2 linked regions of the Stieleria sp. JC731 genome follow. The protein of the gene in region 1 interacts with the protein of each later gene in a pairwise test. Links are inferred from orthologs where the notes say so. Each region holds a gene or a part of one and is shown in the gene's direction. Other genes may lie near its edges.

Region 1 (6,280 bases):
GTGCCATGACCACGGTAATCATCATTCGCTTCAGATCGATATTGTCCCGCACGTGCGTTTTGCCATGCGCGACTTCGCCCGGTGTGTACAAGAACGTGTCAAGCGCCTCGTACATTGGATACGCGATCTGCAGCGGTCCGCCCTTAGCAAAGAGCGGATGGACTTTGTCCAGAGCATCGCGAAGTGCTTTCATTGGTTATCAGTGTCCAAAAATTTCGGATGATTGAATCGATTCAGAATTGCCGAAATCAAATTGCTCGAATCGATGGCGGCTAGCGCCAATCGCTATATGGGTTAACCTTCGCGTTCGATCGTTGTCAGGTTTTCGCGAAGCAGAGATCCGTACTCGTACTTCCCGGGACAAACGAACGTGCACAAAGCCAAATCTTCTTCTTCAAGTTCCAAGGCACCGAGTTGTTGTGCCTGATCGGTATCGCGACAGATCAATGCCCGCAAAAGCTGCGTTGGCAAGATGTCCAGCGGCATCACCTTTTCGTAGGTCCCCAGTGGAACCATGGCACGCTCACTGCCACCGGTCGAGGTGGTGAAGGCAAACTTTTTGCCAGGCAGCATCGCCGAAGCAAAGACCTTGGTAGTGCTGAACTTGTCAAACCCAGGCATTTGCCAGCCTAGGAATTCACGTTCATCACCTTCTTCTAAGACAGAAACTTGAGTGTGGAAACGTCCCAAGAATGCGTGCAGCCCATCGGCAACGTGACCTTGCAGGACCGATCCTGAAATCGGGCGAATTTTGATACTGCTGTCGTATTCACCGTCGATCAGTTCGGTGACCGATGCCCCGATGCGGGTTTCCAGCAGGCGTGGCTTACCGACCACCGGACCGGCCAAAGAGATCACTCGTCGGACATCCAACTTGCTGGTACTAATCAATGCACCGATCGCGATCACGTCTTGGTAACCCAAGTACCAAACGGTCTTGGTTGGGCCAACCGGATCGAGTTCGTGGATATGTGTTCCGACCAAACCGGCCGGGTGTGGACCGGCGAATTCGGTCGCCTGGACTCCCGCAACACCGTCACCGGGTATCTCCGAGCCAGGTGCTTTGCACACATGTACGGTGCCTTCGGTCAACTTGGTCAACGCACGAAGGCCAACGATAAACTGATCTTTTCGATCCGCCATCGCAGTCGCGGGGCAGGCCGCCAATGGATTGGTATCAATCGCTTGAACGAAGATCGAACTCGGAGTCGTCCCTGGGACTGGGACTTTGCCGAATGGACGAGTCCGCATCGAAGTCCATAGACCACTTTCGGTCAGCAAACTGGTCAATGACTCCTTGGTCATCGAATCCAAATCACCGACGTCAAACTTGACGCAATCGGATTCGCCAGCCGACGGGTCAACGTCAATGACGATTGCTTCGAACTTTCGTTTTTTACCACGAACAACGTCCGCAACCGTACCGGCCGCGGGCGACGTGAAGGTCACGCCCTCTGTTTTCTTATCTGTAAACAGAGGTTGACCGAGTTTTACCTTGTCACCGGGAGCGACCAACATCGTTGGCTTCATTCCGATGTAATCGTCGCCAAGTAATGCGACCTGCTTAACAGGCTTGGCAACTTCAATGTGCTGGGCGGGATTGCCGAGAATCGGAAGATCCAGTCCCTCTTTGATCGTGATCATATGGCTAGGGAAGAGCGGTGGGTTGTGCATCCGGCGATGGGTGCCGCGTCACGTAGATACGCCGAACTTTGTGATAATTTTCACAAAGTCGATCCTTGTCAAAGCCCGCGATAACAAATCACGGGCTTGCAGGACGCTTCACAAGGTTGCTGTGCGGAATATTACAACTCTTTAGTGCGCACGCAAAGGGCACGTGCCAGATGTAGTTTCTCTGTGACTTAAAACTGTTGGCTTAGGGACCGCATGTCCCCTGTGCATCCGGGTTAGCGATGCGATCTTGCACAAGAGCAAGTTTTGCAACATCTCGTCGTTTATCCCTAGGTGTGTAATTGATCTGATACGCGGTAATTGCTAAGCCAATGCACTCTTCGTCATCGGCCCCCAGTCTTCACTAACACGTTTCAGTTACCTTGTCTCAGTCCGAACCACTTGCAGTTTCCGAACAGAACGGCGGATCCGAACGACGCCTCGATATTCGGAATGTCGTCATCATCGCCCACGTTGACCACGGCAAGACGACCCTCGTCGATTGCCTGCTGAAGCAGAGCGGTCAGTTTAGAGATGCGGAGCTGAAAGAAGAGCGAATCCTGGATTCCAATGACCTGGAACGCGAACGGGGGATCACGATCCTTTCGAAAAACATTGCGATCAGCTACCGCGATGTGAAAATCAATTTGATCGATACTCCCGGTCACGCGGATTTCGGTGGCGAAGTTGAACGTGTCGTTCAAATGGCCGACGGCTGTCTGGTCTTGGTCGATGCCGCTGAAGGCCCGATGCCCCAGACTCGCTACGTTTTGGAAAAAGCACTCGCTGCGGGCGTCAAACCCATCATTGTCGTCAACAAGATTGACCGTCCGGACGCGCGTACCGCGGAAGCTCTTGACGAAGCTCTCGAACTGCTCGCTGAACTGGGTGGTGAAGACCAGCTCGATTCGGTTGCCTACGTCTTTGCCAGCGCAAAAAGCGGATTCGCGACGAACGACCCCGACACCCCCAGCAATGACATGCGTCCGCTGCTGGACCTGCTCGTTGACCACTTGCCCGGTCCCGAGATCGACGCCGATTCACCGCTACGCATGATGGTAACAACGCTCGACTGGAGCGAATATGTCGGACGGATCGCGGTCGGACGGATCGGTGCGGGCGGAATCACCGCAGGCCAGACCATCGAACTGCACCAAAAAGACAAAGTCGTCAAACAGAAGATTGCCGGGCTTTATACGTTCGACAAACTTGGCCGAACCAAAACCGAATCAGCACAAGCCGGTGACATCGTCGCATTGGAAGGCTTGGAAAACGTTGAAATCGGCGATACCGTCAGCATGGTTGACGCCAACAACCCCTACAAACGACTGGCTGTCGACGAACCGACCCTGGAAATGGTCTTCGCCGTCAACTCGTCGCCGCTTGCCGGACGCGAGGGCAAATACGTCACCACGCGGCAAATCAAAGGCCGCCTCGAGAAAGAACTCGAACGCAACGTCGCCCTGCGAGTCGAAATGATTCCTGGCACCGAAGCCTATGCTGTCAAAGGACGAGGCGTTTTGCACCTGGCCGTTCTGATCGAAACGATGCGTCGCGAAGGCTACGAGCTGAGCATCGGAAAACCCCGCGTGATCAATCGCGAAATCGACGGCAAACTGCACGAACCCTTCGAATCGCTTCGCGTCGAAGTTCCCACCGATGCCATGGGCCCGGTGATGGAACTGGTCGGACTGCGCCGAGGTGCGTTGGAAGAAATGAAGCAACGCGGCGAATACAGCCTGCTTCGATTCACAATCCCATCGCGAGGCCTAATCGGCTTGCGTACGCGATTGCTAAACGCGACACGCGGAACCGCAGTAATCCACCACCGCTTCGAAAGCTACCGCCCACTGGAGGCGGATGTTCCCCATCGCTCCAACGGCGCCATGATTTCGATGGTCAGCGGCAAAACGATGCCGTTCGCACTTTTCGGACTCCAAGATCGCGGCGAGTTCTTTGTCGGAGCCGGTGTCGACGTTTACGAAGGCATGATCGTTGGCGAAAACTCTCGTGACAACGACATCACGATCAATCCGTGCAAGGAAAAGAAACTGACCAACATGCGTGCGTCCGGTAGCGACGAAAACGTTGTGCTGAAACCACCACGTGACATGTCGCTCGAAATGGCCCTGGAATATATCGAGGAAGACGAGTGGGTTGAGGTCACACCGGAAAACATCCGTCTTCGCAAGATTTTGCTGAAAGAATCAGACCGACGACGCGAAAGCCGCGCCGCAAAGTAGCGCCATCGCTGGCCTCTGCTAGAGCCAGTCAATTCGGATAGGCAATTCCGACAGCCGACAGCAATTCTGAGATCCGACAAAGGCGACAGGTAAACTGACACGCACTGGCAAGCGAACCGTTGGCGTTCGCTTGCCGTACAATGAAGCCATGGTCATACAAACCATGGTCTCGATTGGTGCGGCGGTTTTGACTGGTCACCAGACTTCCGCGCTGATTGCCGATACTTTAGCGACCTGTTGATTTCCAGGATTGATCCCTCGCAAAGTCGCCTTGGACGACAAAATCCCAGCGGGGAAAAAACGCTACCTGCACGCAGTGGAGGGCGACAACAGGAAAACAACAGGCTGTTCGGCCTGCTAGATCTCAGGCCATCACGGATTCCCCACCCCAAAATTCTCAGGTTCATCGATGAACAAACGCCACTTTGCATTCGGATTCGGCTTACTTGCCACCATGACCTTCGCGCTGCTACCCGGCTGCAGCCAACCCTCGACGACCACCGTTAGCGAAAGCGGCGAAGGCGAACACAGCCACGACGATCACGATCACGACGGGCATGACCATGGCGATCACGATCACAGCGGTCACGATCATGACGACGACCACAGCCACGACTTCAAATCAATCGATGAAGCGTTGGCCGAGATTACCGAACTGAATGCGGACATCGCTGAGCACCTGAAAAATGCAGATGCCGCCGGAGCCCACGATCCTTTGCATCACGTCGGTGAAGTCTTGATCGCGGCCGAAGAAATGGTTGCCAAAATGGAAGACTCCGACAAGAAAACGACGGCTGACAAAGCGATCAAGTCTTTGATCAATGACTTTACCGCTGTCGATGCGACCCTGCACGATGCCCCCGAAGAAGCCGACACGGCGGGCGAATATGATCGCCTGAAAAGCTCCATCCAAGCTTCGATCGACGAATTGAAAGGTCTCGAATAATGAACGTCATTGACCATCATTCGGTTGCTTATTCGGCACCCCGGGCATTGGTAAAGCTGGGCGCTGCGTGCTTGACCTTGGTGACGTTTAGCCTTGTCGGGTGTAACGAGTCGTCGCCAAAAGCCGAATCGGGGCAGTCCCGATCCGAAGCGAGCATGCCTGAATTGGTCTTGTCGTCGGCTCCCGATGGTGACGTTCAAACACCAACGGAAATCAAAGACGCCGCGTTGGAATCAACGGAAGTGATTATCGCTGGCAAGATTGACGCTGGCGATAGCGATCCGTTTCAGCCCAACCAAGTGGCGTTCATGATTTCACAGTTGCCAGATGAAGACCATACCGGCGGAGATCCAGATCACGCTGACAACTGCCCCTTCTGCAAACGGACGCTTGCAAACGCCCCCAAAGCGATCATTCAGTTCCGTGATGCTGATGGGAACGTGCTTTCCGGGGATGCCCGCCAAGCCCTCGGGCTCATGAAGGGTGACGTCGTGGTCGTTGCTGGAACAGCCACCTTTAACGCGGACATTGATTCCGTGATGGTTGATGCCTCGTCGCTTTATCGAAAATCGTCTGCTGAATAGAACCGCGGAATAAAGCCGTGAAATAGACACCGGGTTTGCACTGCAAGCCCGTCTGCCTAATCGACCATAGAGTTTACCCGTGTTCCCCAATGCGACCGGGATTGAGCCGGAAGTAAAACCCAGCGTTGGCATTCCTGGTGATATCCACGCCACGACCTAACGGCTCGTGGTCTGCAAAAATGGGATACGCATCGGCCCGACACCGTTTTTCACAACCGCCCACCTTATGCGATCGTTATGCTGAGATCGTTTTCGGGCAGAGCATCGACCTTGGTAGGGTCGCCGAATTGCCCTGGAACCTTCGGGCTGGTAATCTGTTGGCGTTGGAACTGCTCGTGGCGTCAACGCCACAGCCAATTTCCGCTGGCCCCTCCATCTACTCCTAGCAGCATTGTCAATGTCGGCCACCACTCAGCAAAACAACGGGGAAGTCTTGGTTGTCGGATTTATGGACAGCAAGATTTTGGATAGTCAACGGATCGAACTTGTTGGCCGAGAACTGCAAGAGTCTGTTCCTCAGGCGATCAACAAAAAGCTACTGCTAAACTTCCGCGGCGTTTCATTCATGTCGTCAGCGATGATCACAAAGCTCGTCATGTTGAACAAGACTTGCAAAGCGCAGAGCGTGACACTGAAGTTTTGCGAAGTTTCTCCAAACGTCTTGGAAGTGTTCAAGATCACGAACTTGAACAAGTTGTTTGATATCCAAGCTTCCGAAGAGAAAGCCATCGCTAGCTTCGAAAAGAAAGGCTGGTTTAGCTGAGATTGAATTCTCCTGGACGACAGAGAATTATTTTCATCAGCTGAGACCCAGTCACAGAGACTTGATCGCAGAG
Region 2 (6,369 bases), on another replicon or contig:
TTGGTAAAGATTGTCCCCAGGCAGAGAAACTGGCTATCAAGGCTACTCATAATCGCGGCCAAAATCCCTGCGGCGAGCAGTCCGCCGAGCACCTTGCCCGTTTGAGTTTTGACAAGGAACGGCAATACCGTATTAGGGTTACTCGGCAACGGAGGCTTCGGTGGGATCAATTCACCCGTTGCCCAAATACCAACCAAAACGCACGGCACCCACACGATCATGATGAACAATGGGTGGCAAATCACGGGCAGTTTAAATGTGTTCGCACTCTTGGCCGTCATCCAGTGCTGGAATAGGTGTGGAAACATCCCGACCGATAGCGGAATCAGCAGGTAAGTTAAGAACTTCGTCTTGCTCATTTCGATCCGGGTTAGCTTTTCCGTTGGGACCGATTCGGCAAGCACCTTCAAGTTCGCCATCAAGCTGTCTTGCTTGCCGAGCTGATTGGCGATGACATAGAACGTGACCACACCAAGGATCATAAAAACGATCGTTTGCAAGGTATTCGCCCACGTGGTTCCACGCATCCCGCCAAAGAAGACGTAGACCAAAACCACAACACAAATCACCAATGAACCGATCCAAGGGGGCACGCCGCCGTGCAGCGCCATGATCGGTTCACCGGCAGGATTCAGAGCCGGAAAAAGACTCGGTGCCAAGCCGGCCGTCAATGATTGCACAACCGAGCCGCTGCTGATGACGCCAATCAGCAAATACGGGATCACCAGTCCGACCAAGATCGGGAACAGCAACAGCCCGATAAAGTCGTTGTCCAAGCGGTCTCGAAAGAATTCGATCTGCGTGGTGTATTTATGGCGGCGAGCATATTTCCAGACACGCACCCCAATGGTGAAGAAGCACAGCGAGTGAATGATACCGCTGCTACTGGCCAACATGCCGTAGACACCGATGCCTTCTTTGAACGCCTCACCACTACTTCCGACTAGCGCGAAAGCGGTCATCGTCGTTCCGAACAGGCTCATTAAAAGCAAGAACGGCCCGATCGAGTGACTGGCAACCTGGTAATCTTCCTTGGTGCCCTTAAAAAGCCGTCCGGACGACAGCCCCAGCATCAACAACAGGGCAAGATAGATGACTATAATGATGAGCTGTGGAAGCCCCGGGTGATCGAGTGCTTGAAACATTACGCTTCCTCCTCGGTCGTTGCCGGTGTCGCTTCTGCAGCTGGAACCGAAGAATCCTCATCGAGAGGCCATGCGATCACGGTGGCCAAAGCCCAAGTCAAACTGGCCGCGATTGATAGGCAAGCGTGCCAGAACAATCCGATCGGCATAAACCCGAACACCAATGTTTCGCTTTCCCAAAACCAATTGTCTTGATGCAGGATTAGCAACAGCACCACCAGTGCTGCGATAATCCAGGGGCCGCGTGAAGAATGACTTGACATACCGTGGGTCCGGTCGAAGTTGATTGGCAGGATGAATTTGGAAGGGTCCGACAGTGTACTCGGATCGGCAATGATGATGGTAGACGGGGGATCGCAACACGCCCGATTTGCTCGGGCGAACGCCTTGCATCCAAGCCGCAATCCGCCCGTGACAGTCAAGCTTTACCAAGGTTCAAGCTCGATCCAACAGCTCTGTGGGGAAAAAAGGCCCAACGTTTTGCTCTTTACGCCGATGGACTGATCCAGGGAGCCGGTCGCCGCGATCCCCCAAAAGATAAATGAAGAATTCTTGGTCTGGCGGATCAACGCATCGGAGCAGTCGAGCGGGCGTTCAACTTGATGACAACAGCTCTTCGCCAGGTGACGCCAGGACTCACCGCGACAATACTTTCGGTTCGATAGCGAAAGTCACTCTACAACGTCGGCATTCACGGATACCCTTGAAGCCACGAACATCGTCTCAACATCCCCGCACAAACCTTTCGTAGCTTCAAAATATCGACCGGCAGATCCCACGTTTGCGTCTTCCCGAGTCGCGTCTTAGCCTGCACGGTCGCCTGCTCGCCTAACCTTAAAGTCCCATCCTGCGGTCAAACGCAAAACGGGGCCAAAAACAGAATGGGGACGCAGATTGGACTCTCTGATACCAGATGGCTCAGATACTAGGAGGCTCAGAACGGTACAGCGAATGAATACCGAACTAGAACTTATCACCACTTGCGCATTCGGACTCGAAGCGATCGTCCGTCGCGAACTGCAGTCGCTCGGCATCGAAAGCGAAATCGTCGGTGCGGGCCGTCTAAAGTTTGACGGCGATTTGAAAACGGCAGCACTCGCGAATTTGCATCTTCGCTGCGCCGACCGAGTCTCGATCAAGGTCGCTGAATTTCCGGCTGCCGATTTCGACGCACTGTTCGAAACGACTCGAGCGATCGACTGGGCGAAATGGCTTCCCCATGACGCAACATTCCCGGTCACCGGACGATCGATCAAGTCAACTCTCACTAGCGTTCCTGCGATTCAGCGAAGTGTTAAACGCGCCATCGTCGATTCAATGATGGATGGACACGGGGTTACATCGCTTGCCGAAACAGGGCCAACCTACCGGATCGATGCGGCGATTTTTGATGACCAGGCGTCACTAACCATTGATACCTCGGGTTCATCATTGCACCGTCGAGGCTACCGCAGCGAAACCGCAAAGTCACCGCTACGCGAAAACCTGGCTGCCGCGATGGTGATGCTCAGCTTTTGGAAACCGGGAAAGCCACTTCTGGATCCGTTTTGCGGCAGCGGAACGATTCCTATCGAAGCGGCAATGATCGGTCGCAACATCGCCCCTGGCATCAACCGAACGTTTGCGATGACCGACTGGAACGACATGCCCGCTGATCTATTGAACGATCTCCGCAGCGAAGCAATCGCGGCTCAGAAACCGGCGTTGGAAGAACGCTTGATCGGCAGCGATATCGATGGGCGAATCTTGCAGGTTGCTCGTGACAATGCCAAACGCGCAGGGGTTGCCGACGACATTCACTTTGAACGCAAAGACGTCCGTGATGTTTCCTCCAAACGCCGTTTTGGCTGCTTGATCTGCCATGCCCCGTTCGAACGCGGAAAACCGGAATCGGATCAAGACCGTCCGTCACGACACCAACAACGGGACTGGGAACTGGAAGCCGTCTACAACACGCTGCCCAACGTCTTCCGCCGACTGCCCACATGGTCTCATTACGTCTTCACAAGCTATCGCGGATTCGAACATTTGATCGGCAAAGCCGCCGACCGAAGACGCAAGCTCTACAACGGAAAGATCGAAAGCACGCTCTATCAATTCTATGGGCCGAAGCCGATCGTCGAAGAACGTCAATCGGATAACGAAGTCACCGTCCTAGTCCACGCCGACGGGCCTGCCGCCTTCGGACAACTTGGCGCAAAAGCGGACGAGCAAGCCAGTCTCTTCGCTTCGCGTCTACGTAAACGTGCCCGGCACCTTCGCCGCTGGCCGATACGGCGAGGCATTACCTGCTTTCGGCTTTACGAGCGTGACATCCCGGAGATCCCTTTGGTCGTCGATCGTTATGAAGACCACCTGCATATCACCGAATACGAACGACCGCACGAGCGCGACCCAGCGCAGCATGCCAACTGGCTTGACCTGATGTCAAAAACGGCAGCTGAAACACTCGAAATCCCTGTCCAACAGGTTCACTTCAAGCGGCGTGATCGAGAGAAAAACTTTACTCAATACGAAAAGGTCGACCAAACCGGTCGACGCATCGAAGTCAACGAAGGTGGGCTGAAGTTCTGGGTAAACTTGGATGACTACATCGATACGGGATTGTTTTTAGATCACCGCCAGACCCGATCAATGGTGCGTGACCTAGCGAAAGACAAATGGTTTTTGAACCTCTTTGCCTACACCGGTTCATTCACCGTGTATGCCGCCGACGGAGGCGCCAAAAGGACAACCACCGTTGACCTTTCTGGTCCCTACACGCAGTGGACGCGAGACAACCTTGAACTCAATGGGATGATCGACCCTACTGAAACTAACAAACATCAACTCTTGGCGATGGATGTCGGAAAGTTTCTCGATGAACATCCCGCCGGTGAAAAGTACGATTTGGTCGTCTTTGATCCTCCGACTTATTCCCGTAGCAAGAAAACGGAAAAGGACTGGAACGTTCAACAAGATGCGATCCCACTGCTGCAAAAGTTACTGCCGCTGGTGCGTCGTGGTGGTGTGATCTTTTTCTCCAACAACTTCCGCCGATTCAAGTTCGATCACAGCGAATTAGATGTCAGTGAGTGCCACGAGATCTCATCGCAAACCGTTCCTGAAGACTTTCGCAATCGCCGAATCCATCGCTGCTGGCGGATTGTACGATGAAGCCAAACTAGGCGTTGGATTCGTCGACGAGTAAGTTGATGTACTCTTCGATTTTGTCCAGACGTTTGCAGACGCCGTCGAGGTCGGATTCGTGAGCCGCTTCTTCGCAGGACTTTGCCAACTCCGTTAACTTCGGAAGGCCCACAGTACCGCCAGACCCTTTGATCCAATGGATCTTTGTTGCCACCGCTTCCATGTCATCACCATGGAAGGACTTCCAGATGGCAGGCAGTTGTCCGTGGACTTTTGTGACCAAATCGATTGCGAATTGCCGCATCCAATCGTCAGGCAGATGATGCTCAGTGACCTCTTCGGCAGGTGCAGGTTCGGCATCAGTCATCGCAACGGGATCAGCCATTGCTGGGGGCTCTGACACTGCGACTGGATCAATCGCCGAATCTGTTTCGTCACATGTCTCGGACGGCGATTCGTCGTCCCGCTCGGCGATTCGAATTTGGCTCGAAGTCAACAATTGTGACGAAGTCGAATCGGCAATGTTTGACATTCCCGACGGGTGTTGCTGCCGCGACAGGTGCGCCCACTGTTTGACTTTTTCGAGAACCAAATCCAAGTCCAAGGGTTTGGATAGGTAGTCGCAACATCCTGCCTCGCGACATTTATTGTCGTCGCCAACCATGGTATTGGCCGTCATGGCGACAATCGGAATTGCCAGCCCGGCTTTACGAAGTTCCGATGTCGCGGTGTACCCGTCCATCAATGGCATTTGCATGTCCATCAGGACCAAGTCGATCTCACGCGGGATGATCTGCTTACGATCGTCAACGAAGTAGTCGTAGGCTTCTTTTCCGTTTTCAAGTTTCATGACCTTCGCACCGGCGTTGGTCAACAAGCGGTCGATCAAATCACGGTTCGTCGGTGCGTCGTCGACGACCAGCACCCGTGCACCATCGACCTCGATCGCATCCCAGCGAGATTCGGCATGCCCCAAAGCAAGTTTGATCGCTTCCATGCGGCTAACGCTGCGACTGCCTTTCACCACTGGCGCGGCGACTTGCAGCGTGAACGTGCTTCCTTCTCCAGGTGCACTGGCAACCGTCAGCCCTCCACCCAAAGCTTCGGCAAGGTGCTTGCTGATTGAAAGCCCCAGTCCGGTTCCACCGTATTTCCGTGTCGTTGAGGTATCAGCCTGCGAGAACGGGTCGAAGACTTTTTTCATCTGCTCTTCGTCCATACCGATCCCTGTATCTTGGATCGCGATGGATAGGAGCGGAGCACCGTCTCCGCCGGTCGGTTGATCGAACTTAATTTTGACGTCGATCCCACCATGGTCAGTAAATTTGATCGCGTTGCCCATCAAGTTGGTCAAGATTTGACGCAAGCGAGTCGGATCGGATTTCAACTGTTCGGGAATATCGGTTTCCGCCAACAGAGAGATCTCGATGCCTTTCTGCTGAACCTTTCCAGAAAGTGACTTGATCACATCGCCAACAATCTTCAGCGGAACACATTCGATCTGTTCGACTTCGATTCGTTCGGCTTCGATCTTTGACAGATCCAGGATATCGTTCAGCAGGTGCAGCAAGTGGCTACCGTTGCTATGAATCGTTTCGAGCTTCACGCGTTGTTCGTCAGGGTCACTCACAACACCCCGCAACATCAATTCGGTGTAACCCAAGACCGCGGTGATTGGCGTCCGAATTTCGTGGCTCATCCGGGCCAAGAAGTCGCTCTTGGCTTGATTGGCATGCTCGGCGGCGTCTTTGGCTTCTTGAAGGTGAACCTGAGTTGCTCGCAAGCGATCCGCTGTCCGCTCGATCTCGACATTACGCTGCTGTAGCGTTTCCGTCCGTTCGGCAACTTTGCGTTCAAGTGTTTGGTTCAGGTCTTGAAGCTGTCGGAATCCGTCGGCTTTTTCAAACGCAGCACCCGCCGCGGAAGAAAGATAGTTGGCGATCCTCAGTTCATCCTCGCCAAACATCCCCATCATGAACGAGTTGGCGACGTAAATGTGTGCTTCGATTCGACCGCGTGCCATGATCGGGCAACACAGGAACGTGCCGTAGTTTTGCGTCTTCGCACCTCGGTTGTCACCGGTCGATGTATCAAC

What was found.
Region 2: the proteins of typA (region 1) and rlmKL interact in binary tests that used the Escherichia coli proteins (3 or more experiments, as listed by UniProt). The link is inferred for Stieleria sp. JC731 from one-to-one orthologs.

The regions. Positions count from the first base shown.
Region 1 is NZ_JAJKFQ010000005.1:876,895-883,174, reverse strand. What follows is about bases 1,609-4,484. They hold typA (translational GTPase TypA), read left to right. Parts: upstream 1,609-2,054; coding sequence 2,055-3,914; downstream 3,915-4,484. Other genes in these bases: LOC67_RS14245 (hypothetical protein), read left to right, coding at 4,324-4,484; LOC67_RS14255 (Na(+)-translocating NADH-quinone reductase subunit A), read right to left, coding at 1,609-1,674. Also shown: NADH:ubiquinone reductase (Na(+)-transporting) subunit B, read right to left, coding at 1-193; more of Na(+)-translocating NADH-quinone reductase subunit A, read right to left, coding at 295-1,608; more of hypothetical protein, read left to right, coding at 4,485-4,860; hypothetical protein, read left to right, coding at 4,860-5,444; STAS domain-containing protein, read left to right, coding at 5,842-6,207. UniProt on the Escherichia coli protein: A 50S ribosomal subunit assembly protein with GTPase and nucleotide-independent chaperone activity, required for 50S subunit assembly at low temperatures, may also play a role in translation.
Region 2 is NZ_JAJKFQ010000001.1:725,171-731,539, reverse strand. Bases 1,734-4,698 are described here. They hold rlmKL (bifunctional 23S rRNA (guanine(2069)-N(7))-methyltransferase RlmK/23S rRNA (guanine(2445)-N(2))-methyltransferase RlmL), read left to right. Parts: upstream 1,734-2,096; coding sequence 2,097-4,301; downstream 4,302-4,698. Other genes in these bases: LOC67_RS02320 (ATP-binding protein), read right to left, coding at 4,309-4,698. Also shown: sodium:solute symporter family protein, read right to left, coding at 1-1,145; DUF3311 domain-containing protein, read right to left, coding at 1,145-1,408; more of ATP-binding protein, read right to left, coding at 4,699-6,369. UniProt on the Escherichia coli protein: Specifically methylates the guanine in position 2445 (m2G2445) and the guanine in position 2069 (m7G2069) of 23S rRNA. Methylation occurs before assembly of 23S rRNA into 50S subunits.